Regions from separate parts of the Dorea sp. AF24-7LB genome, predicted to be linked through region 1. Evidence: predicted binding sites of a transcription regulator. Region 1 holds the regulator's gene; the other holds the start of a gene.
What was found. Region 1 encodes Rex, which represses fermentation and respiration genes when NADH is low (regulators of the CRP and FNR family bind a similar motif). Its sites were predicted from a motif close to ATTGTTAANTANTTAACAAT; they were not measured.
Positions count from the first base shown of each region.

Region 2: a site for Rex is predicted at 6,097-6,116, ahead of DWY31_RS06955 (NAD(P)-binding protein). Genes of this name have one in related genera too.

Region 1 covers NZ_QUFR01000001.1:257,629-274,273, forward strand. The annotation lists gene smc (chromosome segregation protein SMC) at 1-3,341, shown strand, start outside; gene ftsY (signal recognition particle-docking protein FtsY) at 3,365-4,306, shown strand; gene ilvA (threonine ammonia-lyase) at 4,320-5,540, shown strand; gene DWY31_RS01295 (2-isopropylmalate synthase) at 5,804-7,195, shown strand; gene DWY31_RS01300 (GntR family transcriptional regulator) at 7,224-7,877, shown strand; gene DWY31_RS01305 (NADP-dependent isocitrate dehydrogenase) at 7,922-9,127, shown strand; gene ppk1 (polyphosphate kinase 1) at 9,217-11,301, shown strand; gene abc-f (ribosomal protection-like ABC-F family protein) at 11,459-13,384, opposite strand; gene DWY31_RS01320 (redox-sensing transcriptional repressor Rex) at 13,519-14,175, shown strand; gene DWY31_RS01325 (NAD(P)H-hydrate dehydratase) at 14,349-15,848, shown strand; gene alr (alanine racemase) at 15,861-16,645, shown strand, end outside.
Region 2 covers NZ_QUFR01000005.1:80,176-96,820, forward strand. The annotation lists gene secY (preprotein translocase subunit SecY) at 1-301, shown strand, start outside; gene DWY31_RS06905 (adenylate kinase) at 366-1,010, shown strand; gene map (type I methionyl aminopeptidase) at 1,015-1,776, shown strand; gene DWY31_RS06915 (KOW domain-containing RNA-binding protein) at 1,778-2,038, shown strand; gene infA (translation initiation factor IF-1) at 2,041-2,259, shown strand; gene rpmJ (50S ribosomal protein L36) at 2,417-2,530, shown strand; gene rpsM (30S ribosomal protein S13) at 2,768-3,136, shown strand; gene rpsK (30S ribosomal protein S11) at 3,167-3,562, shown strand; gene rpsD (30S ribosomal protein S4) at 3,625-4,218, shown strand; gene DWY31_RS06945 (DNA-directed RNA polymerase subunit alpha) at 4,249-5,208, shown strand; gene DWY31_RS06950 (bL17 family ribosomal protein) at 5,331-5,867, shown strand; gene DWY31_RS06955 (NAD(P)-binding protein) at 6,222-8,054, shown strand; gene DWY31_RS06960 ([FeFe] hydrogenase, group A) at 8,048-9,787, shown strand; gene DWY31_RS06965 (DUF3878 family protein) at 9,941-10,957, shown strand; gene DWY31_RS06970 (TetR/AcrR family transcriptional regulator C-terminal domain-containing protein) at 11,054-11,308, shown strand; gene DWY31_RS06975 (coiled-coil domain-containing protein) at 11,447-12,511, opposite strand; gene DWY31_RS06980 (DUF1444 family protein) at 12,741-13,322, shown strand; gene DWY31_RS06985 (Cof-type HAD-IIB family hydrolase) at 13,312-14,139, shown strand; gene DWY31_RS06990 (undecaprenyl-diphosphate phosphatase) at 14,223-15,050, shown strand; gene DWY31_RS06995 (transporter substrate-binding domain-containing protein) at 15,173-15,976, shown strand; gene DWY31_RS07000 (amino acid ABC transporter permease) at 15,985-16,645, shown strand, end outside.

The sequences.
Region 1 (16,645 bases):
AGCCTTTAAGTTATGCATCGGTTGCGATTACGTTGGATAATTCTGATCATCAGCTTCCGATTGATTATGAGGAAGTGACGGTAACAAGAAAGTTATACCGTTCCGGCGAAAGTGAATATCTGATCAACGGCAGTACATGCAGGCTGAAAGATGTCAATGAACTCTTTTATGATACCGGAATAGGTAAAGAAGGGTATTCGATCATCGGACAGGGTCAGATTGATAAGATCTTAAGCGGAAAGCCGGAGGAGCGAAGAGAGCTTTTTGATGAAGCGGCAGGTATCGTTAAGTTTAAGAGACGGAAGAATACTTCTGTTAAGAAGTTAGAAGAAGAGCGTCAGAACCTTCTGCGAGTCAATGATATTCTTGCTGAGTTGGAGAAACAGATCGGTCCACTGGAACGACAATCGGAAAAGGCAAGAGAATATTTGAAGAAGAAAGAAGCGCTCAAGACATACGATATTAATATGTTTCTTCTGGAGACAGAGAGACTTAAGGATCTTTCCGGTCAGGTGGAAGACAAGCTTAAGCTTACTAAAGAAGAGCTGGAGCAAGCTTCTGCAGATTATGATGGAATGAAGCAGGAATATGAAGCTGTAGAAGAGCAGATGGAGACGATTGACGAATCCATTGAACACTCCAAGAATCAGTTGAATGAGACTTCCATGCTTAAGCAGCAGCTGGAGAACCAGATCGCACTTTTGAAAGAACAGATCCACAGTGCACGTATGAACGATGAGCATTATGCCCAGCGTGCACAGAGCATTGAGATGGAACTGAGTGAACGTGAAAGCCAGCTTGCTGAACTTAAGAAAGAACAGACGGTAATTCTTGCGGAACATAAGGAAAGCCGGGATAAGGAAGATAAGGCGAAACTGACACTTGTTGAAGTACAGAGTAAGATTGCAGAACTGACAGATGCGATTGACCGCGGTAACAGCAATATCATGGATGTGCTGAATAACCGTGCATCTACGAAAGCAAAGATCCAGAAATATGACACGATGCGGGAGCAGATCCAGGTGCGTCGTTCAGAGCTTACAAAACGGATTTTAGAGGAACAGACATCCGGAAACAAACAGCAGAAAGAGAAAGAAAAATATGCTGCGGAATTAGAAGATATTTCCGCACAGATCATTGAACTTAATGAGAAGCAGAATACATATGAAGAACAGATTAAAAGTATTCAGGCAGAGATGAACCGGCTGTCGGAACAGTTCCGTATCAGCCAGACTTCTTATCACCGGGAGCAGTCCAGACTGGAGTCTCTGAAAAATATTACAGAGCGTTATGATGGATATGGAAACAGCATTCGGCGTGTCATGGACAACAAGAACCAGGAACCGGGACTTCTCGGTGTTGTTGCAGATCTCATCAAAGTAGAAAAGCAGTATGAGATTGCGATTGAGACTGCACTTGGCGGAAGTATCCAGAATATTGTTACCCGTGATGAAGATACTGCTAAGCGGATGATTCAGTTCCTTAAGAAGAATAAGTTTGGACGTGCAACATTTCTTCCGCTTACAAGTATTCGTCCGGGAAATGGAATCGGCAGACCGGAAGCGCTGAAAGAGCCGGGAGTGATCGGACCTGCGAATACACTTGTTACAGTCGATCCGAAATACAACGGTCTTGCATCGAATCTTCTGGGACGTACGCTTGTTGTTGACCACATTGATCATGGAATCCAGATTGCGGGAAAATACAAACAGTCAATCCGCATTGTTACGTTAGAAGGAGAACTAATCAATCCAGGTGGTTCTATGACTGGTGGTGCATTTAAGAATACGAGTAATCTGTTAAGCCGCAGGAGAGAGATCGAAGAATTGGAAAAAGCGGTACAGAAGTTAAAAGCACAGATGAATGATCTGGAGCAGTCTCTGAGTGAAAAGAGAACGAAGCGTACCGGATATTATGAGAAGATAGAGCTGTTAAAAGAAGAATTGCAGAAGGCATATGTCGTTCAGAATACAGCGAAGATGAACCTTGATCAGGCGGAGGCGAAGATCCATACGTCAGAGAACATGATTTCAGATATTAACAGAGAATCAGAAGAGCTGGAACATGAGATGTCAAATATTTCTGATAATCAGGAATCTATACAGGTAGAGCTGGATACATCAGAGAAGATGGAGCAGGAGTTAAATGCCAGAATTGAAGCGGATCAGGCTGTATTAGATCAGATCCGAGAGGAAGAAACTTTATGTCAGAAAGAGGTGGAGACTCTGCATCTTGCTAATGCAAGTCAGGAGCAGAAGATAACATTTATTACAGAAAATGTTACACGTATCCAGGAAGAAATTGATAAATTCACACAGGAAATGGAAGAACTTACAGCAAGCCAGGGCGGTAATTCCAAAGAAATCGAAGATAAGGAATTACAGATCCGTGAGCTGAAAGAGACGATTGCAAATTCCGGAGATTTATTTACAGAGATCCGGCAGGAGATTGAGAAATCAAGGAAAGAGCGTGAAGAACTGAACCAGAGACACAAAAGTTTCTTAGAGAAACGGGAAGAACTTTCGAGACATATGTCTAATCTGGATAAGGAAGTATTCCGTCTGGAAAGCCAGAAAGAAGGCTACGAGGAATCCACAGAAAAACAGATTAATTATATGTGGGATGAATATGAGATCACATATGGTCATGCACAGGAATTAAGGGATGCGAACCTTACAGATCTCTCCAGAATGAAAAAGTGTATCCAGGAGTTAAAAGGCGAAATCCGGCAGTTAGGTTCCGTAAACGTAAACGCAATCGAAGATTACAAGAATGTTTCCGAGCGCTATACGTTCTTAAAGAACCAGCACGATGACCTTGTGGAAGCGGAAGCGACACTGGAACAGATCATTGCGGAGCTGGATACAGCGATGCGTAAGCAGTTCAGGGAGCAGTTTGAACGGATCTGCAAGGAATTTGACACCGTATTCAAAGAACTGTTCGGTGGTGGTAAAGGAACGCTTGAGCTTATGGAAGATGAAGATATTTTGGAAGCAGGAATCCGCATTATCGCACAGCCACCGGGAAAGAAACTGCAAAATATGATGCAGTTATCCGGAGGGGAGAAAGCATTGACGGCGATTTCCCTGTTGTTTGCAATACAGAATCTCAAGCCTTCACCGTTCTGTCTCTTAGATGAGATCGAGGCGGCGCTGGACGATAATAACGTAGACCGTTTTGCAAAATATTTACACAAGCTGACAGAGAATACACAGTTTATTGTAATTACACATCGTAGAGGAACGATGATCGCTGCGGATAGATTATATGGAATCACAATGCAGGAAAAAGGTGTTTCAACCCTTGTTTCGGTAGATTTACTGGAAAATGAATTAAAATAATAGTATGATAAGAGGAGGCTGTTATGGCAGAGGAGAAAAAGGGCGGCTTTTTCAGCCGGCTCGTTTCAGGGCTTACGAAAACAAGAGATAATATTGTATCCGGAATGGACAGCATTTTTCACGGATTTACACATATTGATGATGATTTTTATGAAGAACTGGAAGAAGTTATGATCATGGGAGATCTGGGCGTTCAGGCAACCTATGATATTCTGGATGACCTAAAAGAAAAGGTAAAAGAGCGTCACATCAAGGAACCGGCAGACTGCAGAGAAATTCTTATTGAGAGTATCAAAGAACAGATGGATGTTGGTGAGACTGCTTATGAATTTGAAGACAAGACTTCTGTTGTAATGATGATCGGTGTCAATGGTGTCGGAAAGACAACGACAATCGGCAAGCTCGCAGGAAAACTGCGTGCCCAGAATAAGAAAGTCGTACTGGCTGCTGCGGACACATTTCGTGCTGCTGCCGGTGAACAGTTAAAAGAATGGGCAAACAGATCGCAGGCAGAGCTGATCGGCGGTCAGGAAGGTTCCGATCCGGCATCCGTTGTATTTGATGCAGTTGCAGCCGCAAAGGCAAGACATGCAGACGTACTTTTATGCGACACGGCAGGAAGACTGCACAACAAGAAGAACCTGATGGAAGAGCTCAGAAAGATGAATCGTATCATTGACCGGGAATTTCCGGAAGCATACAGAGAGACGCTGGTCGTGCTGGATGCGACAACGGGACAGAATGCACTGCAGCAGGCAAAGGATTTTAATGATGTTGCGGATATTACCGGAATCGTACTGACGAAGATGGATGGAACAGCCAAGGGTGGTATTGCAGTTGCAATCCAGGCAGAACTTGGTATACCGGTGAAGTACATCGGTGTCGGAGAAACAATAGATGATTTGCAGAAATTTGATGCGGATGCATTTGTAAATGCGTTATTTGCGAAGGAAGACGAGAATTAGGAGGGCAACAAAGATGGAAAGTTTAACACTGGAAAGTTTTGAACAGGCGAGTGAGATCGTGAAAAAAGTCACACTGCCTACCAAGCTGGTTTACAGCGAGTATTTAAGCAAAGAGACAGGTGGTAAGATTTATCTGAAACCGGAAAATATGCAGTATACAGGCGCTTACAAAGTACGTGGATCTTATTATAAGATCAGCAGAATGTCAGAAGAAGAGAGAGAACGTGGACTCATCACTGCTTCTGCCGGAAACCATGCACAGGGTGTTGCCTATGCAGCACAGCAGTTTGGCTGTAAAGCAACAATCGTTATGCCGACAGTTACACCACTTATCAAAGTCAACCGTACAAAGAGCTATGGAGCGGAAGTTATCCTTCATGGTGATGTTTATGACGATGCATGTGCGTATGCGCTGAAGCTTGCCGAAGAGAAAGGATACACATTTGTACATCCGTTTGATGATCTGGAAGTTGCAACCGGACAGGGAAGTATCGCAATGGAGATTGTACAGGAACTTCCTACAGTTGATTATATTCTTGCTCCGATCGGTGGTGGCGGACTGATCACAGGTGTATCAACACTTGCGAAGATGCTGAACCCAAAGATCAAAGTCATCGGTGTAGAGCCGAAAGCAGCAGCAAGTATGACTGCAGCATTTAATGCGGGTGAGCCGGTTACACTGGACAGCGCAGATACGATTGCTGATGGTACAGCTGTAAAACGTGTCGGAGAAAATATTTTCCCATATGCGAAAGAGAATATCGATGAGATTCTGCTCGTAGAGGACGATGAGTTGATCGGCGCTTTCCTTGATATGGTAGAGAACCATAAGATGGTTGTCGAAAATTCCGGACTTCTGACAGTTGCAGCGCTGAAACAGATGAACTTAAAAGGTAAGAAAGCAGTTGCAATCTTAAGCGGTGGTAATATGGACGTTATTACGATGTCATCTATTGTACAGCATGGTCTGATCCAGAGAGACCGTATCTTCTCTGTATCTGTACTCCTTCCGGATAAAGCCGGTGAGCTAGTGCGTGTTGCGAAGACGATTGCGGATGCCAAAGGTAACGTTATCAAACTGGAACACAACCAGTTTGTAAGCACGAACCGTAATGCGGCTGTGGAGCTTCGTATCACAATGGAAGCATTTGGAACAGAGCATAAGAATGAGATTCTCCAGGCACTGGAAGATGAAGGACTTCGCCCGAGAGAGATCAGTGCAAAACTGTACTAATGAAAAGAAATGCTGAAAGTATGATATAGCAAAACATGACTTTCTGCCAGGTCATCTGGTGGAAGTAATAATTGAATACAGAGATGCTACAGACATAAAAGCAGTATGGGTATAATAGGAGAGAACCTAAGATATTCATATTGCTTTTCTATTTTCCTCATAAAAATTTTAATTTCTTCTTGACATACAATGTATGATTGTATACAATCATACATAAAGATTGAAAAAGAATAGTATTTGTTACGGAAAGAGAGATGACAGCAATGGAAGATAGAAAAGTATACCTTGATAAACACAGCAATCTGTTGCAGCTGGAAGAGCATATGTATCCGCTCGTAGATGTCGATAAACCGAATGTGTTCCGGAATCTGTTCCACTATGATGAGATCCCGAAGATTGCATTCAATGACCGTATTGTACCGCACAGTATGCCGGATGAGATCTGGATCACAGATACAACCTTCCGCGATGGACAGCAGTCCAGAACTCCGTACACGACAGATCAGATCGTAACGCTTTATGATTATTTTCACAGATTGGGCGGACCGAATGGAAAGATCAGACAGTGTGAATTTTTCCTCTACAGTAAAAAAGACAGAGATGCCGTTTATAAATGTATGGAGCGAGGATATAAGTTTCCGGAGATCACAAGTTGGATCCGTGCAAGCAAGAAAGACTTTGAACTTGTGAAAGAGATCGGTATGAAAGAGACCGGTATTCTTGTAAGCTGTTCTGATTATCATATTTTTTATAAACTGAAAATGACAAGAAGAGAGGCAATGAACCATTATCTTTCTGTCGTTCGTGAATGTCTGGAGACAGGAATTTCACCTAGATGTCATCTGGAAGATATTACACGATCTGATATTTACGGATTCGTGATTCCGTTCTGTCTGGAACTTATGCATCTGATGGAAGAATATAAGATTCCGGTGAAGATCCGAGTCTGTGATACGATGGGATATGGTATCAACTATCCGGGTGCCGTGATCCCAAGATCCATTCCGGGTATTATCTATGGCCTTCGTGTACATGCCGGAGTTCCGAGCGAACTGATCGAGTTCCATGGACATAACGATTTCTACAAAGCAGTCAGCAATTCTACAACCGCATGGCTGTACGGTGCAAGCAGTGTAAACTGTTCGCTGTTTGGAATCGGTGAACGTACCGGTAATACACCGTTGGAAGCTATGGTATTTGAATATGCACAGCTTCGCGGAACACTGGATGGCATGGACACAAGAGTGATCACAGAGATTGCAGAGTATTACGAGAAAGAGATCGGCTACAGAGTCCCGTCGAGGACACCGTTTGTCGGAAAGAATTTCAATGTTACCCGTGCAGGAATCCATGCGGATGGTCTGCTGAAAAATGAAGAGATTTATAATATTTTCGATACAGATAAATTCCTGAATCGCCCGCCACTTGTTGCAATTTCAAATACATCTGGTCTTGCGGGAATCGCACACTGGATCAATACTTACTTCGGACTGAAAGAAGAGAAGCAGGTTGACAAGAACAGCAAGCTTGTTGACAAAGTAAAAGAGTGGGTAGATAAGGAATATGAAAGCGGTCGTGTCACCGTCCTGACAGATGAAGAACTGTTAGGTGTTATTGATGAGGCGTGCAAAGAGCTTGGCATCCGTCTCAGATAACAACGAACAAATTGAGAGAGGTATAAAAATGATGGAATATCAGGATCAGTCTCTGAGAGGAAGAGTTTTTCAGAGACTGCGTGAAGATATATTAAATGGTAAATACAAAGAAAATGATGAGCTTAGGGAGATTTCCATCGGGGATGAACTGGGAGTTAGCCGTACACCGGTAAGGGAAGCTCTCCGTCAGCTTGAACTGGAAGGACTGGTACGGATCGTACCGAATAAAGGCGCTTATGTGACCGGAATTACAAGAAAAGATGTAGCAGACATCTTTAAGATCCGCTCGATGTTAGAAGGTCTGTGCGCCAGATGGGCAACTGAGCATATTACGGATGAACAGATTGAAGAGCTGGAAGAGATGCTTCTTCTGTCAGAATTTCGTCTGAAAAAAGAGCAGAGTTCTATCGCAGAACAAGTATCCGAACTTGACGGAAGATTTCACAGAGTTCTTTACGAAGCATCGGACAGCCGTATATTAGAGCATGTCCTGACAGATTTTCATAAGTATGTGAAGCTGGCAAGAAAGACTTCTGTTGGCGAAGAACACCGGGCCGAAAAATCCATTCAGGAACACCGGGCGATTCTGGAAGCAATCAAACAGAAAGACGCAGACAAGGCAGAAGAACTTGCGAATCAGCATATCAAAAATGTAATGCAGAACCTGCATCTGGAAGAATAATAATCAGATAGAATATAGAAAATAACGTAGAAAGGGAGAAGAACATGGCTAAGATTAAAATGACAGTACCAATTGTGGAAATGGACGGAGACGAGATGACAAGAATCCTTTGGAAGATGATTAAGGAAAATCTTTTGGAACCTTTCATAGAGTTAAATACTGAATATTATGATCTCGGACTGGAACACAGAAACGAGACAGATGATCAGGTGACGATTGATTCGGCAAATGCGACGAAAAAATACAAAGTCGCTGTAAAATGTGCAACAATTACACCGAATGCCGCCCGCGTAAAAGAATATAACTTAAAAGAAATGTGGAAGAGCCCGAATGGAACAATCCGTGCTATCTTAGATGGAACGGTATTCCGTGCACCGATCGTTGTAAAGGGCATTGAACCTTGTGTAAAAAACTGGAAGAAGCCGATCACCATCGCAAGACATGCATATGGAGATGTGTATAAAGGTTCTGAGATGAAGATTCCGGGAGCAGGAAAGGTAGAGCTTGTTTATACTGCAGAAGATGGCAGTGAGACAAGAGAACTCGTACATAATTTTGACAGTGCCGGAGTTGTACAAGGAATGCATAATATCAATCATTCGATTGAGAGCTTTGCAAGAAGCTGTTTCAATTATGCACTGGATACAAAACAGGATCTCTGGTTTGCTACGAAAGATACAATTTCCAAAAAATATGACCATACATTCAAAGATATTTTCCAGGATATCTACGATGCAGATTATAAAGACAAATTTGAAGAAGCAGGAATCACTTATTTCTACACACTGATCGACGATGCGGTTGCCCGTGTTATGAAATCCGAGGGTGGTTATATCTGGGCATGCAAGAATTATGACGGAGATGTTATGAGTGACATGGTATCATCTGCATTTGGTTCACTTGCAATGATGACATCTGTGCTTGTGTCTCCGGAAGGATATTATGAGTACGAGGCAGCACACGGAACCGTACAGCGCCACTATTACAAACATCTGAAAGGTGAAGAGACATCCACAAACTCTGTGGCAACAATTTTTGCATGGACAGGAGCACTACGTAAACGTGGTGAGATGGATGGAAACAAAGAGCTGATGGCATTTGCAGACAAGCTGGAAAAAGCAACGATTGATACAATTGAAAGCGGCAAAATGACAAAAGACCTGGCACTTATTACAACACTTGAGAATCCGACTGTGCTGAACAGCGAAGACTTTATTAAAGCAATTGCAGAAAAATTAAAAGAGGACTAAACTTTACATAGATTTTACGGAAAACAGATATACTTCAAACAGAACTATGGTATTTTTGTAAAAGGCAAAAAAGTAAAAGGAGTACTGTTATGAAGAATATATATTGTAATCGGGAATTATCGTGGTTAAAGTTTAATGAACGTGTATTAGAAGAGGCAGAGAGTAAAGACGTTCCATTATGTGAACGTCTTACCTTTGCCTCTATTTTTCAGACAAATCTGGATGAATTTTTTATGGTCAGAGTCGGATCGCTGCAGGATCAGATGTTATTGCACAAAGAAATCCGTGACAACAAAACAAAGAAGACAGCCAAAGAACAGATCGAGGCAATTCTGGAAGAAGTAAAGCGGCTTGGCAAAAGACACGGGAAAGCTTTCGAAAATCTTTTGCAGGAACTGGAAGCGTATGGCGTACGTTTTGTAGATTTCCGGCATATCGACGAGGGAGCCAGTCAGAGACTGGAACGATATTTTAAGACAGAGATTGCCCCTCTCATTTCGCCTACGATCATCAGCAAGAGACAGCCGTTCCCATTTCTTAGGAACAAAGATATATATATTGTTGCAGTACTGGAAACGAAGAGTAAAAAAGAGCGTCTCGGTATCATTCCGTGCTCAAACAATGTGTTTAAACGTCTGATCGAACTGCCGGATCATCCGGGCACTTTTATGCTGTCAGAAGAATTTATCCTGCATTATGTGCCGGAAGTATTTAAAGGATACCGTATCAAGGCAAAATCTGTGATCCGTATTACAAGAAATGCGGATATCGATGCGGATGCATTGTATGATGAAGATCTGGATTATCGTGATTTTATGGCAGATCTTATCAAAAAGCGTAAAAAACTGACTCCGGTTCGCATAGAATTTTCAAGAGAAATGAATAAAAATGTTGTTGCAACATTGTGTAAATATCTGGAAATGGACAAGACGCATGTGTTTTTGTCGGATGCACCGCTGGATCTCTCATTTGTATTTGAAATCCAGGACCGTCTGAGAAAAAATCCGGAACTGTTTTATGAGAAAAAGGTGCCGCAGAAATCACCGATGTTTCAGGATGGTGAGAGTATTCTTACGCAGATACGCAGGGAAGATAAGTTACTTTCCTATCCATATGAGTCTATCCGCCCATTTCTTCATATGTTAAATGAGGCGGCAGAAGATCCGGATGTTATTTCAATAAAAATGACTCTGTACCGCCTTGCAAAGCAGAGCAAAGTCGTGGAAGCACTGGTAGAGGCGGCAGAGAATGGAAAAGAGGTTATTGTTCTTGTAGAGCTGCGTGCAAGATTTGATGAAGAAAATAATATTGAATGGTCCAGAAGACTGGAAGATGCCGGATGTCAGGTAATCTATGGGCTGGATGGATATAAAGTGCATTCCAAGCTGTGTTTGATTACAAGAAAAAATGATAATCATGTGGAATATTTTACACAGATCGGAACGGGAAATTATAATGAGAAAACATCCAGACTGTATACAGATTTATCCCTGATGACATCAGATCCTGCAATTGGTCTGGAAGCATCCAATGTATTCCAGGCACTTCTGAAAGGTGAAGTTGTTGAACAGTCAGAGAAACTTCTTGTTGCACCAAAATGCCTGCAGAACCGTGTGCTGGAAATGATTGATGAGGAAATTGAACACGCCAGACATGAAGAACCGGCATATGTCGGTGTGAAATTAAATTCGCTGACAGATAAGAAAATCATTGATAAACTGGCGGAAGCGTCAAAAGCAGGTGTAAAAATTGATCTTGTAATACGTGGAATCTGTTGTCTGCTGCCGGGAATTCCGGAAAAGACAGAAAATATCCGTGTGATCAGTATCGTAGGACGTTTTCTGGAACATTCCCGTATTTATATTTTCGGAACAGAAGAGCGCAGTAAAGTTTATATCGCATCGGCGGATTTTATGACAAGAAATACGGTACGCCGCGTGGAGGTAGCTGCGCCGGTGGAGGATGTAAGGTTGAAGGAATGTCTGCTTAAAGATTTCCGGATTATGTTAAATGACAATGTCCAGGCGCGGAAAATGAACCCGGATGGAAATTATACAAGAATAAGGAATGACAAAGAGCCACTTTCTGCCCAGGAATATTTTTATGAGGAGGCTTATAAAAAAGCCGGAAAAAAAGAGCAGCCACAGGTGAAAACGGAAACGGCAGAATCATAATGAGATGGACAATCGAATAAAGATGAAGTGATGATTCGGTATGATTATATAATTGGAATTGCACCGTTAAGTAAAAAAGGCTTTAACTTCTCGCAGTCAAAGCCTTTTTGTATTATTTATCTTATGCGATAAGAACAGTAGTTTTGACTAAGATAATTTAGTCTTCAGCAAGAATTTCCCAGTTTTTATAAAGAGTTTCCAACTCTTCCGCAATCTGTACTTTCTCTTTGGCGAGTTCCTGGCATTTGACAGAGTTTGTGAAAATCTCTTCTTGTACCATAAGTTCATCAATTTCCCGGTCGCGGTCTTCGAGTACGCTGATGCGTTCTTCCGTCTTTTTTAATTCATTCTGGCGTTTGCGTTCCTTAGCCTGCAGTTCTTTTTGTTCCTGCCAGCTTAATTTGGAAGCGGAGACTTCACCGGAATCGGTGGAAGAATCAGAAGTCATATCGATATTTTCTGTATATGCAGCTGTGAGTTCTTCCTTTTTCTCCAGGTAATAATCGTAATTTCCAATGTAATTGACAAACGTATGATGCGTAAGATCCAGGATTCTTGTGGCAGTCTGATTGATGAAATAACGGTCATGCGAAACATAGAGCAGTGTTCCGGTATAATTATTCAGCGCTTTTTCCAGAATTTCTTTTGAGGTAATGTCTAAATGGTTGGTCGGCTCATCGAGGATCAGGAAGTTTGCTTCAGAGAGCATAAGCTTTGCAAGAGAAACACGTCCTCTTTCACCACCGCTTAAATCGGAAATCCGTTTAAAGACATCGTCTCCGGTAAATAAGAATGCTGCAAGCATGTTCCGGATCTGCGTATTTGTAAGAGTCGGGTAATCATCCGAAATCTCTTCAAAGATTGTCTTTTCCATATGGAGCACATGGTGTTCCTGATCGTAGTAGCCAATCTGGACATTCGTACCAAGGGTGAAAGTTCCGTTGTCTGCAGGGAGAACCTGATTTAAAATCTTAAGCAGAGTCGTCTTGCCGGTTCCATTATCGCCGATGATCGCAACGTGTTCGCCACGCTTGATCTCAAAACTGATATCTGAAAATAACGTCTGTGGTGGAAAGGCTTTACTTAAATGTTCTACCGTCAGTACATCATTACCGCTGATGGTTGCAGGTTCAAGCTTTAACTGAAAGTCTTTGTTTGTTTCTATCGGTTTTTCTACCGGCTTGATCTTCTCAAGCATTTTCTCACGGCTTTCCGCCCGTTTGATTGATTTCTCGCGGTTGAAAGAGCGGAGCTTTTCAATAACAGCTTCCTGATGCTTGATCTCTTGCTGTTGGTTGAGATATTCTTTGATACGCGCTTCGCGGATCTGCTGTTTTTTCTGAGAGTAATCAGTATAATTACCAGAATAAGTCATCAGTTCACCGTTTTCTATTTCGATGACTTTCGTTACAATCCGGTTCAGAAAATAACGGTCGTGTGAGACGATCAGTACTGCACCCGGATAATTTAATATGTAAGTTTCCAGCCACGTGATTGAATTCAGATCCAGGTGGTTGGTCGGCTCGTCCAGAAGCAGAATATCCGGTTTAGTAAGCAGAAGTTTGCCGAGAGAAACACGGGTTTTCTGTCCTCCGGAGAGCGTATTCACCGGTTTGGTAAATTCTTCTTCCTGAAAACCTAGTCCCTTTAAGACGCCAGTCAGTTCGCTTTCATAAGCATATCCATTTTCGCGTTCAAATGCTGCGGTCAGCCGGTTGTAGGAGTCCATGTGGTCTTCCAGAGAGTCTCCACTTAAGTCCTTCATCTCCAGTTCCAGCTGACGGATCTTCTGTTCCATGGCAATGATATCTGCTTTTGCCGTGCGCACTTCTTCGTAGATCGAACGATCTGTATTCATGTCCTGATGCTGGGCGAGATATCCCATAGTCTTTCCTTTGGTCAGGATGACGGAACCACCATCTGACGGCAGTTCTCCGGCAATTATCTTGAAAATAGTAGATTTGCCGGCTCCGTTCGGGCCTACAAGGGCAGCTTTCTCATGATCTTCTATATGAAAAGAACCATCTTTCACAATGATTTCTTCACCAAATGTTTTGTTAATTCCATGACAGGCAAGTATCATAAAAAATTCCTCCTTATCTGTTCACATACGTTCTTATTATAACGAAAACGTAATAAAAAAACTACTAAAAAATTGACTTTATTCATACAATTTTATATAATAACAGTTAGAATACATATGGGAAGGTGAAAAAATTGGATAATCGAGGAATATCACAGGCAGTCATCCGACGTTTGCCGCGATATTATAGATATTTAGGAGAACTCCTTGAAAATGGGGTAGAACGTATTTCTTCTAACGATCTGAGCAAAAGGATGAAGGTTACTGCGTCTCAGATTCGTCAGGATCTTAACAATTTCGGAGGATTCGGACAGCAGGGATACGGCTATAATGTCAAATATCTATATACAGAGATCGGCAAAATCCTGGGACTGGAAGAAGATCATAAGATCATAATCATTGGTGCAGGTAATTTGGGACAGGCACTTGCAAATTATGCAGCGTTTGAAAAACGTGGATTTATCCTGACCGGAATTTTTGATGTAAATCCGCGTCTGGAGGGAGTTGCGATTCGTGGAGTGCCGATCCGCATGATGGACGAGTTGAAGTCCTTTGTCCAGAAGAATGATGTAGAGATTGCTGTACTTACAATTCCAAAAGAGAAGGCAATCGAAGTTGCGAATATGCTTGTGGAGAACGGCGTGCGCGCGATTTGGAACTTTGCACATACAGACCTCAATCTGCCGGATAATATCATTGTTGAGAATGTGCATTTGTCAGAGAGTCTGATGCAGTTATCTTATAACATCAGTCGTTATAATGAAGACCAGCGCAAAAAAGGAAAGAACTAGTAAAAGCAGACGTATAGAAACAGGCATGTGTATACAGGCTTGTTTTTATACGTCCTTTTTATATGATACCTGAGCAGAAAAGCCTGCATTCATGTGAGCTTGTCAGTAAGCGGATGTAAGGTTTTGTGACTCCGCAGGTGTCATAGGTACGATTATATTAGGGAGATGAGTATATGAGGTTTTTACCGGATGGAGACAGTATGAAGGCGGCAGATAAGGATACGATAGAGAATCTCGGTATCCCATCACTGGAACTGATGGAACGTGCGGCGAGGAGTTGTATTGATTCCATGAAAAAGGAAAAGCTGGATTTTACAGATGTTCTGATTGTCTGTGGATCGGGAAATAATGGCGGAGATGGTTTTGCTGTCGCGAGACTTTTAAAAGAAGAAGGATGTGCGGTTACTGTTTTTATGGCGGGGAATCCGGCACATTTAAGTGCGGAATGCCGATATCAGTGGAAGCTTTTTGAAAGCATTGGAGGATCGATCCGCGACCACTACCCGGATGGCACATACAGCCTGATCATTGATGCTATATTCGGTGTTGGTCTGAGTCGGGAAGTAACCGGGCATTACCGGGAAGTTATTGAGTGGATGAATGAAGCGTCCGGAACAAAAGTTGCAGTGGATATTCCATCGGGAATCAATGCCGGAAATGGTTGTGTGCTTGGTATTGCATTCCGCGCAGATTATACAGTGACGTTTCAGGTTGAGAAGATCGGACTTATCTTTTATCCTGGAAAAGAATATGCAGGTAAAGTCACAGTGACAGATATCGGAATATCACTCCGGACGATGGAGAAGAACAAGAACATTGCATATCTGCCGGACAGAGAGGAATATATCAGAATGCTGCCGGACAGACCGGAAGATTCCAATAAGGGTACTTATGGAAGGCTGCTTGTGATCGCCGGAAGTAAAGGGATGAGCGGAGCTGCATTTCTTAATGCAATGGCAGCTTATCGGATGGGAGCCGGACTGGTGCAGATTTATACGGAGGAATCGAACCGGATCATTTTACAGGCACTCCTGCCGGAAGCAATCATCACAACCTATACAGAATTTGACAAGGAAGAAGTGAAACGGCTTTTAAGTCACGCAGATGCGGTATGCATTGGTTCCGGACTTAGTAGATCCAAGACTGCAAAGAAGATTTTAAAAACCGTATTGTCCAATGTGGAAGTAGCATGTGTGATCGATGCAGATGGACTGAATCTGCTTGCGGAGCATTTGAAATATACAGAATATCTTACAGAAGGAAGGTTTATCCTGACTCCGCATATGAAAGAGATGTCCAGACTGACCGGACTTTCTGTTCCTGAAATCAGAGCTAACAGACAGCAGGTGCTGGAATCTCTGACGAAAGAATGGAACGTTACCTGTGTCCTGAAAGATTCAAGAACGTTGATTGGAGAAGCCGGAAAACGGACCTGTGTCAATACAAGTGGCTGTCAGGCGCTGGCAAAAGGCGGTTCCGGAGATGTGCTTTGCGGTGTGATCGCCGGACTTCTGGCACAAGGAATCAGTACATTCGAGGCGGCAACTCTCGGAACTTATATACATGGATTAAGTGGTGAAACAGCTGCGAGAAAGAAAAACAGTTACAGTATTCTGGCAAGGGATCTGCTTGAGATCCTTGCAACAACGGACATTACAAATAGTAATTTATAAGGAGGAAGAACAATGAAAAATTATACAAGAGTGTGTGCAAGAATCAATCTGGATGCAATTGAATCAAACGTAGAGAATATGAAGAATAATTTACAGGAAAATGTTCCGATGATCGTTGTTATTAAGACAGATGCGTATGGACACGGTGCTGCTCAGGTAGCACATCTTCTGGAGCCAAAATCTTATGTATGGGGATTTGCAGTTGCTACATTAGATGAAGCAGTATTACTTCGTAAAGCAGATGTGACAAAACCGATCTTGATTCTTGGATGCGTCTTCCAGGATCAGAGAGAAGATCTTATCAATAACGAGATTCGAATGACAGTATATACAGAAGAGATGGCAAAAGAACTGTCTGATCTTGCCGTGAAACTTGGCAAAAAAGCTTATGTACATATCAAACTGGATACCGGTATGGGAAGAATCGGATTCAAAATCAATGACGAAAGCGCTGATACGATTGAAAGAATCAGCAAACTTCCGGGACTTGTACTGGAAGGAATGTTTACACATTTCTCCAAAGCTGATGAGACAGATAAGACATATACAAACAGTCAGTTTGAGAAATATATGCGGATGAAACATGCACTGGATGAAAAGAAAGTATATTTTACTTATTATCACTGCTGCAACAGTGCAGGAATCATTGACTGCAAAGAAGATAATCTGAGCCTTGTTCGTGCAGGTATTTCCACTTATGGTATGTATCCGTCTGAGGAAGTTCATAAGGAAAACGTTGCGTTGATGCCGGCATTGGAACTGATCAGTCACGTTGCATATGTAAAATGGGAAGATCC
Region 2 (16,645 bases), on a different contig from region 1:
ATTCAATCCATTAGAGATTGCAAATAATATGAAAAAAAGCGGTGGATTTATCCCGGGTATCCGTCCTGGTAAACCAACCGTAGAATATTTAACAAAGAGACTTAACTATATCATCTTTATCGGAGCATGCGGACTTGTCATTGTACAGGTTATTCCGATTTTCTTTAATGGATGGTTAGGTGCAAAAGTATCCTTTGGTGGTACATCACTGATCATTATTGTCAGCGTCGTACTTGAAACACTCAAACAGATTGAGTCACAGTTATTAGTACGTAACTACAAAGGATTTTTGAATAGTTAAGCATATAAGCAATTTGACTCGCGGATTTTATCCGCGGGTTAAAATGCTATAAGGAGGAACTCATATGAAAATTATTATGTTAGGAGCCCCTGGAGCGGGCAAGGGAACTCAGGCAAAGAAAATTGCCGCAAAATATAACATTCCTCATATTTCAACCGGAGACATCTTTAGAGCAAACATTAAAAATGGTACGGAATTGGGTAAAAAAGCGAAAACGTACATGGATCAGGGACTTCTTGTCCCGGATGAACTGGTTGTAGATCTCGTTGTAGACCGCGTGAACCAGGAAGATTGTAAAGAAGGATATGTTCTGGACGGATTTCCGAGAACAATCCCGCAGGCAGAAGCATTGGATGTTGCACTTGAAAAACTGGGACAGAAAATAGATTATGCGATTGATGTAGATGTGCCGGATGAGAATATAGTTCATCGTATGGGTGGCCGCCGTGCATGTGTAGGTTGTGGCGCAACATATCATCTGGAATATGCTCCGACCAAAGTAGATGGTATCTGCGATACATGCGGAAAAGAGCTAATTTTAAGAGATGATGACAAGCCGGAGACAGTGAAGAAACGTCTTGGGGTATATCATGAGCAGACACAGCCGTTGATTGACTATTATACAAAAGCCGGAATACTGACTACAGTCGATGGAACGATTGATATCGAGGATGTATTCCAGACAATCGTAAAGATTTTAGGAGAATAAGAACATGCCAATTACAGTAAAATCGTCCAGAGAAATTGAATTAATGACAGAAGCCGGACGTATATTGGAAATTGTTCATAAGGAATTAGAAAAAGCACTTCATCCGGGAATGACGACCAAGGCAATCGACCGCCTTGGTGAAGAGATTATCCGCAGCTATGGATGTATTCCGTCATTTCTGGATTACAATGGATATCCGGCATCGATCTGTGTGTCAGTGAACGATGAAGTGGTTCACGGAATTCCGAGTGAACACAGGATCATCAGAGAAGGCGACATTGTCAGTCTGGATGCAGGAGTTATTTATAAAGGATATCACTCGGATGCAGCACGTACACATTGCGTTGGAGAAGTATCCAAAGAGGCGCAGGATCTGGTACGCGTGACAAGAGAGTGTTTCTTCGAAGGTATAAAATACGCGAAAGAAGGCAATCATTTATTTGATATATCCGGGGCAATCGGAAGATACGCCGAAGAGAGAGGATACGGCGTTGTGCGTGACCTGTGCGGCCATGGCATAGGAACAGCACTTCATGAGGCACCGGAGATACCGAATTATGAGATGAAGCGTAAAGGTGTACTGTTAAAAGCCGGAATGACACTTGCTATTGAACCTATGATTAACATCGGTGGATGGGAAGTTGACTGGATGGATGATGACTGGACTGTAGTAACAAGAGACCATTCGTTATCTGCACATTATGAGAATACGGTATTGATCACAGAAAACGAACCGAAACTTCTTTCTTTAACTGAGGGCATATAGTATGGACAGATTTGAAAAAGGAATGCTTGTCAGATCGAAAGCCGGACATGATGCGGGAGAGATCTTTATCATAACCGGAACAGAAGATGCATATGTATATCTGGCGGATGGAAGACTACGCACGTTACAGAAACCAAAAAAGAAAAAGAAGAAACATGTGCAGATCATATTGCAGCAATATGATATACAGGATGCAGACGATGTAAAGATCAGACGGATCATAAAGGAATGGAATAAGAAAGAAGAAAATCAGGAGGATTAGAGATGTCAAAAGCTGACGTAATTGAAATTGAAGGAACTGTAGTAGAAAAATTACCTAACGCAATGTTTCAGGTAGAACTGGAAAATGGTCACCAGGTACTTGCACATATCAGTGGAAAGCTTAGAATGAACTTTATCAAGATTCTGCCAGGTGACAAAGTAACTTTGGAATTATCCCCATATGATCTTTCAAAAGGAAGAATTATCTGGAGAGATAAATAAATTATAAAAAGTCTATTGACTTTGCTGGACAAATGATGCTATACTATATAAGCGCGTTTTCGGGCATTTCTATGTGTAAAGACGAATGAGTTGCGGTTTTTACAGCGAAAAAGCGCAAGATACAAAAGGCAGAGCAATGGATGAAAGGAGGATCCCCGTGAAGGTTAGATCATCAGTAAAACCAATTTGCGAAAAATGCAAAGTAATCAAAAGAAAAGGAAGCGTTCGCATTATCTGCGAGAACCCGAAGCATAAACAGAGACAGGGTTAATTAAGGCGGCTGATAGACGACACACCAGGAGGTGTGTAGACTATTTGAAATATACAAGGAAACACCTGTAGCCGGTGACTATCCTCGTATATTGCTTCTAATGCCGGCTCGTCATTACCGTTTTATGAAACGGTGGCCGGAAAGGGTGTGGATACCGACACACCTGGGATTTCATTAAGAAATTCCCCTATTAAAGACAATGAAAACTAAGTGAAAAGAAAATGGAGGAACAATCACATGGCTCGTATAGCAGGTGTAGACTTACCAAGAGACAAACGTGTCGAGATCGGATTAACTTATATCTATGGAATCGGCAGAGCAAGTGCAACACGTATTTTAGCAGAAGCAGGCGTTGACGCTGATATCCGCTGCAGAGATCTGACGGACGAAGACGTTAAGAAGATCAGTGCAGTAATCGATGAGACACAGACAGTAGAAGGTGATCTTCGTAGAGAGATCGCTCTGAACATTAAGAGACTTCAGGAGATCGGATGCTACAGAGGTATCCGTCACAGAAAAGGACTTCCGGTTCGTGGTCAGAAGACTAAGACAAATGCAAGAACAAGAAAAGGTCCTAAGAGAACAGTAGCAAACAAAAAGAAATAATTAAAAAGGAAAGTGTAGGTTAGTTTTATTATGGCAAAGAAAGTTACAAAAAAAGTGACAAAGAGACGTGTCAAGAAAAACGTTGAACATGGACAGGCTCACATCCAGTCATCTTTTAATAACACAATCGTTACATTAACAGATGCTCAGGGAAATGCTCTTTCATGGGCAAGTGCAGGCGGTCTTGGATTTAGAGGTTCAAGAAAATCTACCCCTTATGCAGCTCAGATGGCAGCTGAAACAGCAGCTAAAGCAGCATTAGTACATGGTTTGAAATCAGTTGACGTTATGGTTAAAGGACCAGGTTCAGGTAGAGAAGCAGCAATTCGTGCCCTGCAGGCATGCGGAATTGACGTAACAAGTATCAAGGATGTTACTCCGGTACCACACAATGGCTGCCGTCCGCCGAAACGCAGAAGAGTGTAATACTTATTTTAGATTTATTATGCGCTTACCGTAAACTGATTGAAATTAGGAGGAAATAAAACATGGCAGTAAATAGAGTTCCGGTTCTTAAAAGATGCCGTTCTCTCGGAATGGATCCGGTATATTTAGGAATTGATAAAAAGTCCAACAGACAGTTAAAAAGATCCAATAGAAAAATGAGCGAGTATGGTCTTCAGTTACGTGAAAAACAGAAAGCTAAATTCATCTATGGTGTATTAGAGAAACCTTTCAGAAACTACTACAAGAAAGCTAAACAGATGTCAGGTATGACTGGTGAAAACCTGATGGTTCTTCTTGAGTCCAGACTGGACAATGTAGTATTCCGTATGGGACTTGCAAGAACAAGACGTGAAGCAAGACAGATCGTTGACCACAAACATGTACTTGTTAATGGTAAACAGGTAAACATCCCATCTTACCTTATCAAAGCTGGTGATGTGATCGAAATCAAAGAAGCTAAGAAGAGTTCAACAAGATATAAAGAGATCGTAGAAGTTACAGGCGGACGTATGGTTCCGGATTGGTTAGAAGTTGACGCTGAAGCTCTGAAAGGAACAGTTAAAGAACTTCCAAACCGTGAAGCAATCGATGTTCCAGTAGACGAGATGTTAATCGTCGAGTTGTATTCTAAATAATAACCCGTAACACCACAGGAGGTGGACTTAGTGTTTGATTTTAATAAACCCAATATTGAAATAACTGAGATTTCAGAAGATAAGAAATATGGAAGATTTGTTGTAGAACCACTCGAAAGAGGATATGGTACAACATTAGGTAACTCCCTTAGAAGAATCATGCTTTCATCTTTACCGGGTGCTGCAATCAGCCAGGTGAAGATTGATGGGGTACTTCATGAGTTCAGCTCCATTCCAGGGGTGAAAGAGGATGTTACAGAGATTATCATGAACTTGAAATCACTGGCTATCAAGAATACATCCGAGACAGATGAGCCTAAGACAGCTTATATCGAGTTCGAGGGTGAAGGTGTTGTAACAGCAGCAGACATTCAGGTGGATCAGGACATCGAGATCATGAATCCTGAGACAGTAATCGCTACACTGAACGGCGGTGCAGACAGCAAGCTTTACATGGAATTAACCATCACGAAAGGAAGAGGATATGTAAGCTCTGATAAGAATAAGAACGACGATTTGCCGATTGCGGTAATTCCGATTGATTCTATCTACACACCGGTTGAACGTGTAAATCTTACCGTTGAAAATACTCGTGTTGGTCAGATTACAGATTTTGACAAATTAACATTAGATGTATACACAAACGGAACACTGCTCCCGGATGAAGCAGTAAGTTTGGCAGCTAAGGTACTCAGCGAGCACCTGAAACTGTTCATTGATCTGTCAGAAGTAGCTCAGGCTGCAGAAGTAATGATCGAAAAAGAAGATGACGAGAAAGAGAAAGTGCTTGAGATGAGCATTGACGAATTAGAGTTATCTGTACGTTCTTACAATTGTCTGAAGAGGGCTGGTATTAACACGGTTGAAGAACTGACAAACAGAACACCGGAAGACATGATGAAAGTTCGTAACCTTGGACGTAAGTCCTTAGAAGAAGTACTTGCTAAGCTTGATGAATTAGGATTAAGCTTAAGCAAAGGAGAGGAATAAATCGGGTTTCCACGGTTTTTCCTAAAAGTGCCTTCTGCTGATAAGTCTGAAAGTGCACAGCAGAGCATTTGGCTAGTAAGCCCGAAGAGTATAACCAAGTGTAAATATGGAGGATATGAATAATGGCAAAGTATAGAAAACTCGGCAGAACATCAAGCCAGAGAAAAGCTTTATTAAGAAACCAGGTAACAGCATTACTTAACAATGGTAAGATCAAGACTACAGAAGCTAAAGCTAAAGAGATCCGCAAGATCGCTGAAGGTCTGATCGCTATGGCTGTCAGAGAAAAAGACAACTTTGAAGAAGTAACTGTTAAAGCTAAAGTTGCTCGCAAAGACAAAGACGGAAAACGTGTAAAAGAAGTTGTAGACGGTAAGAAAGTTACAGTATACGATGAAGTTGACAAGACAATCAAGAAAGATATGCCTAGCAGACTTCACGCACGTCGTCAGATGTTAAAAGTTCTCTATCCTGTAAAAGAAGTTCCGACAGCACAGGCTGGAAGAAAGAAAAATACAAAAGATGTTGACCTTGTTGCAAAACTCTTTGATGAGATTGCACCAAAATATGCTGATCGTAACGGTGGTTACACAAGAATCATCAAGATCGGACAGCGTAAAGGTGATGCAGCAATGGAAGTTCTGATCGAACTGGTTTAATTATCAGATTGCTGAAAGAATATCGGAAGACTATGAAGCAGAGTTGTTTCATAGTCTTTTTTTGCATAAAAAAGTGAAAGGGTTGAAATTGTAGGTGTTCTTGTGAAAATCATTACGCAGGGAATTGTAATTGTCTTCAACTATATTATTGCTAAATGTTACTTATTCGAAGATTAATTTAGAAAAAGTTAAAGAAAACTGTACAAGTAAGTATAGATGAAATAAATAAATTGTGACAAAATCATCAATAAATCGTTAAATTATCTACTTTTGCTGTGCATGATTACAAATGAGAAAAAAAATGCTATAATAAGAAAACTGCATCAATAATAATACAAAGAAGGGATGTATGAAATGAGTAGGTTAGAAATTGCCTCTCCAAAAAAGGCGAAAATCGTTATGGAAGGCCTTTACAAAGATCTGGAGAGAAGAATCGAATCAAGCCCTCCGGGCTTATGTCCGGTTGATATGGCAAGAGCATTTTTGGAGTTATGTCACGCACAGACATGTGGAAAGTGTGTACCATGCCGTATTGGATTGGGACAGTTAAACCAGTTCATCAAAGATGTACTGGATGGTAAAGCAACAATGGAGACATTAGACACTATGGAGCAGACAGCATTGTCTATTATGGAATCAGCGGACTGTGCGATTGGTTACGAAGCTGCGAACATGGTATACAAAGGACTGATCGGATATCGCGATGATTATGTAGAGCATATTCAGAGAGGACGTTGTACCTGTACATATAATCAGCCGGTACCTTGTGTGTCTTTATGTCCGGCACATGTTGATATTCCGGGATATATTGCATTAGTAGGAGAAGGAAGATATGCGGATGCAATCCGCCTGATCCGTAAGGATAATCCATTCCCGACGACATGTGGATTTATCTGTGAGCATCCTTGTGAGGCAAGATGCCGCAGAAACATGGTAGATGATTCTGTAAATATCCGCGGACTGAAACGTGTTGCGGCTGATTTCGCAGGAGAAGTAGAGCCGCCGAAGTGTGCAAAGAGCACAGGTAAGAAGATCGCAGTACTCGGTGGAGGACCGGGAGGATTAAGTGCAGCATATTATCTTCAGTTAATGGGGCATCAGACAACTGTATATGAGATGCTTCCGAAACTGGGAGGAATGTTACGTTATGGTATTCCAAACTATCGTCTGCCGAAAGAGAGACTCGAAGATGACATTAACGCAATTCTGAAGACCGGAGTAGAAGTCAAATACGGTCTGAAGATTGGTCAGGATATCAATATTCAGGAATTAAGAGAACAGTACGATGCAGTGCTGATTACAATCGGAGCTAGTACAGATAAGAAACTGGGCCTTGACGGGGAAGACGCAGATGGAATCTTATCCGCAGTGCAGTTCTTACGTAATGTAGGAAAGAACGAGATCATGGATTTGACCGGAAAAGAAGTTGCTGTCATCGGTGGCGGTAACGTATCCATGGATGCAGTTCGTACAGCTAAGAGACTGGGCGCTAAGAAGGTAAGTATCGTATATCGTAGACGAGTAGCAGATATGACAGCTCTTCCGGGGGAAATAGAAGGCGCTGTAGCAGAAGGTATCGAATTACAGACACTCAAAGCACCTGCTTCACTCGATATTGATGAGAAGCACCATATTAAGGGAATTTATGTAACTCCGCAGATGATCAGTTCTATCAAAGATGGAAGAGCAAGCATCAAACCGACCGGAGAAGACGACATTTATATCCCATGTGATGTACTGATCGTAGCAATCGGACAGAATATCGAGACACGTCATTTTGAAGAAGCAGGTATCCCGGTTGAGCGTGGTAAGATCGTTACAAAGAGTACAGGAACATTTGAGAATATGCCAGGTGTATTTGCCGGTGGAGACTGTGCAAGTGGTCCGGCATCTGTTATTAAAGCAATTGCTGCTGCAAAAGTTGTTGCTGCCAATATTGATGAATATCTGGGATACCATCACGAGATTTCCTGTGATGTTGAGATTCCGGAAGCAGCCCTTCGTGACAGAACTCCATGTGGAAGAGTCAATCTGACAGAGCGTGAAGCATGTGAGAGAGTCTGTGATTTTGAAGGCGTAGAAAACTGTATGACAGAGAAGGAAGCAAAACAGGAGGCAAGCAGATGCCTTCGCTGCGATCACTTTGGATACGGAATATTTAAAGGAGGCAGAGAGACATTATGGTAAATCTTACAATAGATGGAAAAAAGATCTCAGTAGAAGAGAATACCACAATTATGGAGGCTGCCGCATCAAATGGAATTCCGATTCCAAAACTTTGTTATCTCAAAGGAATTAACGAGATTGCAGCCTGTCGTGTTTGTGTTGTTGAATTAGAAGGAAAAGAAAAACTCATCACATCCTGTAACAATGTTGTAAAAGAAGGCATGGTGATCTATACAAACAGCCCGAAGGTACGTAGACATAGAAGAACAACAGTGGAACTGATTTTATCTCAGCATGATTGCGAGTGTGTGACATGCTCAAGAAGTGGCAACTGTAGTTTACAGACAGTGGCGAATGATCTGAATATTTTTGATATTCCGTTCAAGATGCAGCTGGAGAAACAGCCATGGGACAAACATTTCCCGTTGATCCGCGATTCTTCCAAATGTATCAAGTGCATGCGTTGCGTACAGGTTTGTGATAAGATCCAGGGACTTGGAATCTGGGATGTAGAAGGTACCGGTTCCAGAACAACGATCAATGTTGCAGGTCACAGAAGTATTGATGAAGCAGACTGTGCACTTTGCGGTCAGTGTATTACACATTGTCCGGTAGGAGCGCTTCGTGAGCGTGACGATACAGAGAAAGTATGGAAAGCAATTGAGGATAAAGACAAGATCGTAGTAGCTCAGGTTGCACCGGCTGTTCGTACAGCATGGGGTGAAGAGTTAGGTCTTGCACCGGAAGATGCCAAAGTTGGAAAGATTCTGGATGCTTTGAAGAGAATGGGCGTTGATTATGTATTTGATACCACATTCTCAGCAGATCTTACGATCATGGAAGAAGGAACGGAGTTCCTGAAACGTTTCACATCCGGAGAGTTAAAAGAACGTCCGATGTTCACATCCTGCTGTCCGGGCTGGATTCGTTTCATTAAGTCACAGTTCCCACATCTGGTAAAACAGCTCTCAACTGCAAAATCACCACAGCAGATGTTCGGTGCTGCTATGAAGACGTATTTCGCAGAAAAACTGGGCGTAGAGCCGGAGAAGATCTACACACTGTCCGTAATGCCATGTGTGGCTAAGAAGGGCGAGCGTGAGATGGAACTGTATTATGAAGAGTATGCAGGACATGATATTGACGCAGTTATTACAACAAGAGAGCTGGTAAGAATGATCCGCTCTGCTCATATCAGTCCGGATACATTAGAAGATATTGCAAGTGACAGACCGATGCAGGAAGGTTCCGGAGCAGGTGTGATCTTCGGAGCAACCGGTGGAGTGATGGAGGCTGCACTTCGCAGCGCTTACTACCTGCTTAAGAATGAGAATCCGGAAGCTGACGCATTCAAAGTTGTCAGAAGCCAGGGATTCCAGGAGAACGACGGTGTTGTAGAAGCTGATTTTGCCATTGACGATATCACTGTAAAGACGGCAGTTGTCAGTGGACTTGCAAACACAAGAGCCTTGCTTGAGAAGATCGAGCGCGGAGATGTCCATTACGATTTCGTAGAAGTTATGGCTTGCCCAGGCGGATGCGTAGGCGGTGGCGGACAGCCGATCCACGATGGAGAAGAGCTTGCGTTTGAGCGAGGAAAGAATCTGTATTATCTGGATAAGAATGCAGATATCCGTTTCTCACATGAGAACAAAGATGTACTTAAGATGTATGAAGAATATTTTGAGAAACCAAATTCTCACAAAGCACATATGCTGCTTCACACAGACCACATCGCAAGTATGGAAAGATAGAATTAATTATAAACTCATTTATAAAACTCCTAAAAAACTAACTAAACGTATCAGGCAGGAAATCTGTCTGGTGCGTTTTTTTCATTGGATTTTCCGGCATGATTTGTTAGAATGATATTAAGATCAAAAAATATTATGAAAGCGGATGTCGAAATGGGGTTATTAAATACATTTGATATGTTGGAGGAATTACTGGCACAGAACCAGTTTGAGCTGTTGCCTCCGAATGAAGAGAAAAAAGAAATTCGTCTTGTTTATCTGATGAATGATGCAGTTGAGAGCTTTCTTGTATTCAAAGAAGCAAAGATGACCGGATTTTATGAAGAAGGTTATGAAGGTTCGGTTGATGCAACCTTGAAGCGGGACAAGGATCGTTATATTCTGGCGGTACTTTGCGGCGATTCAATGGTAACGATATTTTTTCAGCGGCTGGAATTTGAATATATGCTGTATGATTACGGAGAAATCGGGCATTTCTGGGTGAGAGGCTATGAATATCTCAGACAGCTGGAATATAAAATTGCTATTTTACAGGACAAATGGAAATACCTGGGTGATACCTACTGCACAGAAAGGGAGCAGTGGCTTGTGAAACTTGCCGGATTTCCACCGCTTAGTTATGGCTGTTATCCTTCAGCGCCGAGGAAATATATTGTTCCGAAAGAGCATTTGTGGGTTCCGGACGAAGAAGGAATCAAAGTTCTGGAAGAGATCGCGGCAGAGGCAGAGGATATGAGCCTCGTGCACAGTCTTAAGACTTACCGGAAATATGCATCCGAATGTGTATCGAATCCGGTTCTTGCACGCGTGATGGCAAAATGGATTGCTGTGAAACTGCACCGCAAAAGCCACGCCAAGACAATTGATATCTTGATGCGGAAGTTCCGTCATGCAGGCGCTGTTTATCCAAAACGTAAATACGATGAAGCGTCGATGGAAAAATATAAGCTCATCATGGATGCAGCAAGAAAGCGCAAAATGGAATTAAAAAGAGAAGGAAGAGAAACGGTGATTCTCCGGGAAGAGCCTTTTATTACAGCAAGAGACAGTATTGAATTTCATGTGTATCTGATGATATGGAGAGAAGGAAGACTGAATCGGATGGTGGATATAGAGACATTTGCGCTACCGGGAGATGATTCCGTAGCTCATCAGGTGGAGCAGAGGTAATAGTGAAGTACATAAAATGAAGCAGGCAGAGAACAAAAGCGAAAAGATGAAGTATCGTCTGGCAGAGGCGATGAAAATCTGTATGAAAAAGAAAAATTGTTTTTTCGTGCAGCATTTAAAACAGATGAACAGAATTGTCTGCGGCAGCATGATTTTAAACTGATATTTGAATTTTATACGAGACAGATAGAATCCAGAACCGGTCAGAAACTTAATGAAAAACTTAAATTTCTGCTGGAAATGCATTGCCAGGGCTCCGTGTATATGACAACGCAGTGGGTATTGGGATATAGAAAATCTACACCGGAGAAGATGCATGCTGTCCGGGTAACCCGAAAGATACAAATGTAGAAGAGTTGAAAGACGTCTTTAGAAAATTAATGTAATTTCGATATCTGTAATTTGCAATATATAAGAAATGAGCAGGCAAAATGAATGCCTGCTCGTTTCTTTTTTTATAATTAGATTATTGAATATATAGTATTAAATCTACCAGAATACATTGCCACCTACATTAATCCCGGCATGTCCGGTAAAGGCAGCCCAGAAGAAATAACAATTCCGGACTCTGTTATGTCTGGCTCCGCCGAGCACTGCTTTGGCAGCAGAATAAGCGGAAGAGGAAGGCCCACGTCCAAGTACACGGTTCAATGCACCATTCCATGTCGGTGCAAACTGACCGGATTGATAAACAACACCGGAAATCGTATTTGGAAAACGGGAACTCTCCACACGATTCATAATGACTGTTCCAACTGCAAGCATGCCTTCATAAGTAGCACCGGCTTCACATTCCAGAATACCGGCGAGGAGCGCAACATCGGAAGTGTTCGCATTGAACTTCTTGCCGGAATTGGAAGTACCGCCGCCATTGCCGGAACTCTGCTTACCGGTGTTGCCGGATACATCGTTGTTGCGGGCAGTACGCATCGCTTCTTCGGCAGCTTTTGCCTTCTTAAGCTGTGCATTATAATCAGACAGTTTGCTCGAAGTATTGGAAATCTTATCACTTAAGTTACTTTTCTGTTCGTTCAGAGAACTCTGCATAGAAGCCAGATCAGCCTGCTGCTTTTTCAATCCGGATTCCTTCTTTGCAACTTCTTCGCGCGCAGTCTGGAACTTATCCAGCATGTTGCGGTCATAGTCACTGATGTTAGAAACGTACTCTGCCTTGTTCAGAAAATCTGCCATATTCTCAGAAGTCAGCAGAATCTCGAACAGAGATACACTCCCACCTTCATACATAAATTTGATACGTTCTTTCATAGACTTGAACTGTGCCTCTTCGTTTAGCTTCGCAGCGGCCAGATCAAGTTTGGCTTTCTCGACCTGTTCGGACATCTTCTCAATCTTACCAGATGTTTTATCCAGCTTCTTGCTAAGTGAAGCAAGATCACTGTTCATGCTATGCAGATCATCCTTGAGATCCGATGTCTTTTTTTCAAGATCTTTTGTAGAAGGGGCAGCATATACGAAAGTCTGGGCAGAAGCAATGGATACGGCACACAGAAGCCCTGTAGCTGCCAGTAAAACTCGTTTCTTTCTATTATTCATTATATACATATCCTTTCTGTTTCTGTGCAAGTGTCAGTATATTATACCGTAACACAGAGGAAGCGTCAAGGCGGTGAGAAGAGGAAAAGGCGGATGTAATTGCTTTCTATAAGAAATTTTGGTAAAATAAAAGATAATGGAAATTTATATATTATTTAACTAATCTAAAGAAAATATTCCAAATTAAGAGATAAACTATATTTGTATAAAGAAGAAAGGGATTCATGAGATGCGCAAATATGAAGAAGAACACTATCAATATGATAAGATCAAAGACAAGATTTATCCGTGGGTGAAAAATGAGCTGACAGATCAGCAGGCACTTAATGGTAAGAATTTCTCAGAGAAAGATACACCGGTGATTGGGTTTGCCGGAGATCTGAAGATCATTTTTGTAATTAAGAGAGGCGAAGAAAGCTACGAAGTATTAAAAGATGCTATGCTCCCACCGGAGATCACAGTGGAGGAGCTGTATCACACAGCATGCGAGAATCTGGTGCGTGACGTAGAATTTGTCATTGGAAATACATGGTACGGCGGATTTGGAATTATTGCGGATGGCGTACATGAGGCAAGTTCTGTGTGCTTTCGCCATATCTGGCAGGTGTGTGCTGACAAATTAAAAGACGATCTGGTTATCTATGTGCCGCACAAAGATACCGTAATCTTTGCACCGGCGAGCCAGCAGAAGGTTGTAGAGCAGCTTCGCGATCATGCAAAAGGAGCCTATGAAGCAGAAGGCGATAAGATCAGTCTGCAGCCGTATTTCTTTTCAAAAGAGAGAAAGGAACTGACAACCTATGAAAATTAAGTGCAGGATTATCGGATTTGATCTGGATGGGACATTGCTGAACAGCGAGAAGCATATCGCAGAGCATACAAGAGAAGTACTGACAAGAGCAGTCGAACAGGGAATCTGGATTCTGCCGGTCACAGGAAGACCACTTGGCGGACTGCCAAAAGAAGTCGTAGAATTTCCGGGAGTCCAGTATGCGATTACAGCGAACGGCGCAAGGATCATGGAGACACAGACAGGTGGATGTCTCTATGAACGGCTTGTACCTGTGAAGACAGCTGAGCAGATCATGGAGATTTTCAGTGACTATGACGCACTGCGCGAAGTTTATTATGGTGGAAAAGGATATGCAGAAGCAGAAGAATTTTCCAGAGTCGGAGAATATATGCGTTCTCCGCAGATGGCGGCATATGTACGTGCGACTAGAACACCGGTGCCCGATATTTTACAACTGATTCGTGAAAAAGGGCAGGACACAGACAAAGTACAGGGAGTATTTAAGATAGATGAAGAGCGGACAGAAGCACGTAAGCGTCTGGAAGCAGTAGAAGGTATCGAAGTGACCGGAGCACTTTCCAATAATATAGAAGTAAATGCTGTTGGCGTAGATAAAGGCAACGCAATTTTGTGGTTTGCAGATCATCTGGGAATCCCGCATGAGGAAGTGGCCGGTTTCGGCGATGGCAATAATGATATCCAGCTGCTTAAGAAAGCAGGGGTTGGAGTTGCAATGGCAAATGCGACCGATCAGGTAAAAGCAGTTTCCGATTATATTACCGGAACGAACGACGAAGACGGTGTCGCAACATTTATTGAAAAATACATATTGTAAAACACGAAGAAATTAACAGGTGGCAAAGTTTGGAGCTTTTCCACCAGACATTACTATATATTATAGTAGAAAGGAAAGAAACTATGTTAGACGCATTAAAAGTTATTATTCTCGGAATTGTAGAAGGAATTACCGAGTGGCTTCCGGTCAGCAGTACCGGACATCTGATTCTGGTAGGTGATGTATTGTCACCGAATTTAAGTCATGATTTTATGGAAATGTTTAATGTCGTGATCCAGCTTGGAGCGATTATGGCGGTCGTTGTATTATATTTCCACAAATTGAACCCATTTTCACCGAAGAAGACTCATAAGCAGAAATTGCTGACATGGCAGATGTGGATCAAAGTAGCCATTGCATGTGTACCGGCAGCAGTTGTTGGTATTTTGTTAAATGACTGGCTGGATTCTGTATTTTATAAACCACTTCCGGTTTCAATCATGCTGATCATCTATGGTATTCTGTTTATTGTTGTTGAAAATCGTAATAAAAACAGAAAACCAGAGGTTACGAAGATTTCAGAACTGGATATCCGTATGTTGCTCTGGATCGGTGCCTTCCAGATGCTTGCACTGATTCCGGGGACATCCAGATCCGGTGCAACAATCGTCGGAGCATTGCTAATCGGTGTGTCCAGAGAAGTGGCAGCAGAATTTACATTTTTCCTTGCAATTCCGGTTATGTTCGGAGCAAGTTTACTGAAGCTTGTCAAATTTGGATTTGCATTTACAGGAGCTGAGTTTGGCTATCTGATGCTCGGATGTATCGTATCCTTCGGACTGTCCATCGTAGCGATCAAGTTCTTAATGAATTATATTAAGAAGAATGACTTCAAAGTATTTGGATATTACCGTATCATTCTCGGTGCAATCATCATAATTATGACGGTTGTAAAAGCATTTCTTGCATAAAAATACTTGCCTTTTATTTGAAACATGGTAAAATGAAGGTTATAGCTGTATGATTATACAGAATCTTGTTTAATACGATACAAGTTGTATGAATGAGAAAGATCATTTTAGGAGGAAGAAATATGAAGTTCAAGAAGTTAGTAAGTGTTGTTTTAGTAGCTGCCTGTGTATTTTCACTTGCAGCATGCGGAAGTGACAAGAAAAGCGAAGACAAAAAAGTAGAAGTAACAAAAGCAGAAGATCTGAAAGATCTTACAATTGGTGTTCAGCAGGGAACAACCGGAGATCTGGAGAGTTCTAAGATCGTAAAGAAAGATACACAGATGAAACGTTATCCAAAGGGTGCAGCAGCAGTACAGGCTCTGGAATCTGGGAAATTAGACTGTGTTGTTATCGACGCTCAGCCGGCTAAGAAGTTTGTTGAGAAGAATGACAATTTGAAGATCATTGACGGTATCTTTGATGATGAGCAGTATGCAATCTGCGTGAAAAAAGGTAATTCCAAACTGTTAAAAGAAATGAATGCAGCATTAGAAGAACTGCAAAAAGACGGAACAGTTGATAAGATCATCGGTAACTACATCGGTGATGATGCAGGTAAATATCAGTACAAAACTCCGGAAGGAACAGATACTTCCAAAGGAACACTTGTAATGGCAACAAATGCTGAGTTTGAACCATATGAATATCACGAAGGAGATGCTATTGTAGGTATCGATGTTGATATGTCACAGGCAATCTGCGATAAGATGGGATACAAATTAAAAGTAGAAGATATGGAATTTGATTCTATTCTCCCGGCAGTTGCAGCAGGAAAAGCTGATTTCGGTGCAGCAGGTATGACAGTAACAGATGAGAGAAAAGAAAATGCCGATTTCACAGATACATATGCTAACGCTTCACAGGTAGTGATTGTTAAGAAATAGGAGTAATCATGGCAGATTTTTCAGCAAAGTTTTATGCGAACTTTATAAAGGATGACCGTTGGCTCGGTCTTGTGAGCGGTCTCAAGGTGACAATTATTGTCACCTTAGAGGCTTTGCTTTTAGGTGTTATCATTGGTTTTATTGTAGCGATCATTCGTTCTTACCATGATAAGACAAACAAATTAAAGATATTAAATGCAATCTGTAAAGTGTACCTGACAGTGATCCGTGGAACACCGACGATGATCCAGATCTTGATCATGTATCTGGTTGTGTTCGGCTCTTCTTCACTGGATTCCATTATCATCGGTGGTATTGCCTTTGGTATTAATTCCGGTGCATATGTTGCAGAGATTGTGCGTTCCGGTATTATGTCTATTCCAATCGGACAGACAGAAGCAGGACGAAGCCTGGGACTTAATTATGCACAGACAATGCGTCTGATCATTGTTCCGCAGGCATTTAAAAATGTGCTTCCGGCGCTGGTAAATGAGATGATCGTGCTGATCAAAGAGACAGCAATCATCGGTTATATCGGGGAGCAGGATTTGACAAAGGCGGCAATGATCATTCAGAGCCGTACATTCGATGCATTTATGCCTCTTCTGGCGGCAGCAGTCATTTATCTGGCACTTGTTATGCTGCTGACATTCTTTATGAATAAGCTGG